2 regions of the Cutibacterium sp. KB22876 genome follow, and region 1 is predicted to be linked to the other one. Evidence: riboswitches for the same ligand, from Rfam matches in the RefSeq annotation. Region 1 holds a riboswitch; the other holds the start of a gene.
The links. Region 1 has a riboswitch for cobalamin ahead of AC6I1W_RS01105 (ribonucleoside-diphosphate reductase subunit alpha). Riboswitches for the same ligand answer to the same signal wherever they lie in the genome.
Positions count from the first base shown of each region.

Region 1 (2,197 bases):
GAGCTCGGTGAGATCGGGGGTCTCGGCGGGGTCGAAGAGGTACCAGTCCTCGTCCTTGGCGACGCGTTTCATGAACTCGTCGGAGATCCACACCGCGGTGTCGGCGGTGCGGGTCCGCCGGTACGGGTCACCGGAGTTCTGCCGCAGATCGAGGAACTGCGGGAAGTCCATGTGCCAGTTCTCCATGTAGAAGCACAGTGCGCCGAGCTTTTTGCCTCCGCGGGAGACGGCCCGCAGCGTCGAGTCGATGGTGTGCATGAAGGGGATCGGACCGGTCGACGCAGTGTTGTCGGAGCGAATAGGTGACCCCTCGCAGCGCAGGTCGGACATCGACAGCCCGATGCCGCCGGTGCCCTTGGTGATCCACATGACGTCACGGATCGTCCGGGCGATGTGCTCCAAATCGTCCTCGGTGCGCATGACGAAGCAGTTGGACAGCTGACCAGCCGGGGTGCCCGCGTTGACAAGGGTGGATCCAGCCGCGAGATGACGCAGGTTACTCATCGAGTCGTAGAGGGCGAGGGCAGAGGAGGTGGGATCGTCCTCGGTGAGGCTGAGCCCCATCGCCACGCGCATCCAGAAGTACTGCGGTACTTCCAACGCTCGCTGGTCGGGGGTACGCAACAGGTAACGGTTGACCATGGTGCGCACGCCGGTGAAGCCGATGAGGTCGTCACGGATGGGATCAAGGGCCGTGGCGAGGGCGTCGAGGTCGAAGAGCCGCCCCAGTCGCTCGTCGAGGTGGCCGTCGGCGACGAGTTTGTCGATCGTGCGCGGGAAGCAGGCATGATGGAGGTCTCGCACCCGCTCGGGGCCGGCGTCACCGAGACCGTCGTGGGTGTCGCCGAACACCTCCTTGTACAGCTTCTTGACGGCGATTCGGCTAGCAATGGTGTCGAAGGCGGGGTCGTCCTTGGCATTGCCCAGAGCCACCTGGATGACGGCCTCGTCCAGGGCGTCGGTGGTGATCCCGTCGAACAGGGTGATCTCCACCTCGGCCTGCAGCAGGGTTGCCCGGGCAACGGCGTCGTCGAGCCCACGGGCTGAGTCAATGATGGATGCAGCGACTTCGTTGCCGTCGTAGGGGGCCAGGGATCCGTCGCGCTTGCGGACGCGGATGGTCGAGATGGGGTCGGCGCTCATTGCAATTCCTCCGTGCGATGCCGTAGGCACGCGACCGGGCGGAATGCGGCGGGGACACTGGTCCCCATGAACGCTGCGACACTTCCCGCGAGATCGCGAACCGGGCCCCGCGGTTGCGGGACCACACCTGGCAGGTCTTCGGACTCACGAGCACTTGTTGCCTACTGGCCGTCGCTTCCCATGCCGAAGCACAGTGCATGATGACGGCGGTCGTTCTCGTACACCGCTGCGGGGCAGCTCCGGATTCTCACCGGATTCCCTCTTGGCCCGTGCGAACACGGGAACCACGTGCACTCGCCACTATATGAACGCTGATCAATAAGAGTCAACACAAGATGTAGGGGCATTGAGCGTGTTGGACGTCTCACGGACGCACACCATGACGGCCCCCTGACGGCCGGCGGATTCATGACACCGAACACGCCGCCGTCACCGGGCTTCGTCGAGCGTCAGAAACGCTGAAACTCCCGACGTCCTCAGCGCCACGCTCCCCGGAATCTCGCCGGATGCCACGGGGCGTCCTCGTTGGGAACTCCCAACTCGTGGGCGGCGCGCAATGGCCAGTTGGTGTCCCGCAGAGCTGCCCGTCCGATCATGATGGCGTCGGCACTGCCCTTCTGGAGCAGCTCCTCGGCCAGCTGTGGGGTCCAGATCATGCCGACGGTGGCTGTGGGAATATCCGCCTCGGCGCGCACCCGAGCCGCCAGGTCAGCCTGGTAGGCCGGGGCGACGGGGATGGGGGCCGACGAATTGCCTCCTGAGGAGGCGTCGAGCAGATCGACCCCGGCTTTCGCGAAGCGCCGCGACAGTTCGACGGAGTCCTTCACCTGCCAGCCGTCGTCCCGCCAGTCAGTGACCGACAGGCGCGCCAGCAAGGGCATGTCTTCAGGAATGGCCCCACGCACAGCCTTCGCGACCTCCAACGGCAGGCGAACACGTCCGTCGAAGTCACCGCCCCAACCGTCGGTGCGGGTGTTGGACAGCGGCGAGAAAAACTGGTGCAGCAGGTAACCGTGGGCGCTGTGAAGTTCGACGGCGTCGAATCCAGCGTCCA
Region 1 is NZ_AP040858.1:238,348-240,544, reverse strand. It holds gene AC6I1W_RS01105 (ribonucleoside-diphosphate reductase subunit alpha) at 1-1,143, opposite strand, end outside; cobalamin riboswitch at 1,256-1,447, opposite strand; gene AC6I1W_RS01100 (NADH:flavin oxidoreductase/NADH oxidase) at 1,620-2,197, opposite strand, start outside.

Region 2 (2,197 bases), 1.1 Mb from region 1:
CCGCTCACTCCGACGCGGATCGTCGTCGTATCGAGCTGGATGGCCACATCCGCACCGTCCTCGCGTCTCGCGATGCCGGTCTCAAGGGGATCGACGACGAGCTGGTCGAGTTATGCCGGTCTCGCGAGACCCAGGCGGGTGGTGTCCCGGTGGATCTCCTCAAGCTCTACGAGATGCTGCGCGAGCGCACCGGGATGGGGTGTGCCAAGCTCGTCCACGGGGTGTGTGAGGGATGTGGCATTGCTGCGAATCCGGCTGACCTGCGCACCTATGTCGCAGCCGCCGAGGACGACGTCGTGCGTTGCGAGGAGTGCGACCGGATTCTGGTGCGCACCGAGGAGTCTCTTTGAGAATTGCGCCGTTGCCCGTGTGGCGACGATGCGGCAATGACCGTAGAATCGACGGCGGACGAGCCATCCGGGTGATCGCGGCAGTCTTGAGCTGTCGAGGAAAGTCCGGGCTCCACAGAGCAGGGTGGTGGGTAACGCCCACCCGGGGTGACCCGCGGGACAGTGCCACAGAAAACAAACTGCCGGCTTTCGGGCCGGTGAGGGTGAAACGGCGGGGTAAGGGCCCACCGCGTCATCGGTGACGGTGACGGCACGGCAAACCCCACTCGGAGCAAGGCCAAGAAGACCACGAGGTCGCGGACGTGTTCGAGGGCTGCTCGCCTGAGCGTCCGGGTAGGCTGCGCAGCCGAAAGGCTGGAGGATGCCAGTAATGGCGTTCACAGATGGATGATCACCGGCCCTGAGGGGCCACAGAACCCGGCTTACAGGATGGCTCGTCCCTTCTATCATCGGGTCCATGAAGTTCGGAATTCGTACTCCCAGCCTGTCCAGAACCATCTCGGCCAGGACGCGTGGTCGAGTCACGAGGACTGTCAAGCGCACCCTCATTCCCGGTTATGGCCGTAAGGGAATGGGTTGGCTGCGAGATCCACGTCGAGCCGCCTACAACAAGGTTTACCGGAAGACGACGATGCGTTTCGGTGACCTGTTCAAGTGAGGTAACCCCTTGGAGGAGGGCATACGAAGGGGATGCTAACATGCTCACGTCAGGTTGCTGGTGGCCCCACCAGCGCTGGAATCCGGTGAGAAGCCGGAGCTGACGCGCAGCGGTATGACTGATCTGCCCCGGCGAACGCCACTGGTGCCATGAGCACTGGGAAGGAGCCGGGAACGGAGACGAGGTCGAGCCCGAAGACCACCTGACGCCGTCCTGTCGGTACCCGGTCGCGCACGCCGAACACAGAAAGCTGGCTTACTCATGCCCGTCACCCCGTCATCCCTTCGCCGCGTCCTCGTGGCATCAATGCTTCCCGCCGTCCTGCTCGCCGGCTGTGCCGGTGCCCCCAAGGACTCCGCGTCATCGTCGTCTTCCTCGGTCTCAGCGTCGGCTTCTGGTCCGATCACCATCACCAACTGCGGACAGCAGGTCACCCTCGACAAGCCCGCCACGAGGGCAGTGACCCTCAATCAGGGAGCCACTGAGGACGTGCTGGCCATCGGCGGGGAGTCCAAACTCGTCGGCACCGCCTACCTTGACAGTGAGATCCCGGCGAAGTGGAAGAAGGCCTATGACTCGGTCAAGGTGCTCTCCAAGGAGTACCCGTCCAAGGAGACCTTCCTGGCCGCCAAGCCTGATCTGGCGCTGTCCTCGTATTCCAGCGCTTTTACGGACAAGGCCATCGGCACGCGTGATGAGCTGAAGAAACAGGGAATTGCCACCTACATCAGCCCCTTCGGCTGCCCCAAGGGCACGCCCTCGGCCGAAACCACCTGGGAAAACGTCTGGAAGGAAATGACCGAGGTGGGGACTCTCATCGGCGTCAAGGATGCGGCTGACAAGGCCATTTCCAAGCAGCGAGATGCCCTCAAGGAGGTCACCGGGAACAAGCACGGCACCGGGACGTCGATCGTCTGGTTCGACTCGGGAGACAAGACTCCGTTCATTGGCGCCGGACATGGCGGACCCCAGCTCCTCATGGACGCTGTCGGTGCCAAGAACCTCTTTGCCCATCTCGACGGCGGTTGGGCAGACGGCTCCTGGGAGAAGATTGTCGCATCCAACCCTGAGGTCATCGTGGTCGCCGATGCCAGTTGGTCCACGGCGACGTCGAAGATCGACTATATGAGGAAGGACCCCGTCCTCAGCCAGATGAAGGCCGTCAAGGAGAACAAATTCGTCACCGTGC
Region 2 is NZ_AP040858.1:1,366,506-1,368,702, forward strand. It holds gene AC6I1W_RS06145 (zinc ribbon domain-containing protein) at 1-350, shown strand, start outside; RNA gene rnpB (RNase P RNA component class A) at 410-791, shown strand; gene AC6I1W_RS06155 (hypothetical protein) at 808-1,008, shown strand; cobalamin riboswitch at 1,043-1,228, shown strand; gene AC6I1W_RS06160 (ABC transporter substrate-binding protein) at 1,270-2,197, shown strand, end outside.
Region 2: another riboswitch for cobalamin. It lies ahead of AC6I1W_RS06160 (ABC transporter substrate-binding protein); the one in region 1 lies ahead of AC6I1W_RS01105 (ribonucleoside-diphosphate reductase subunit alpha).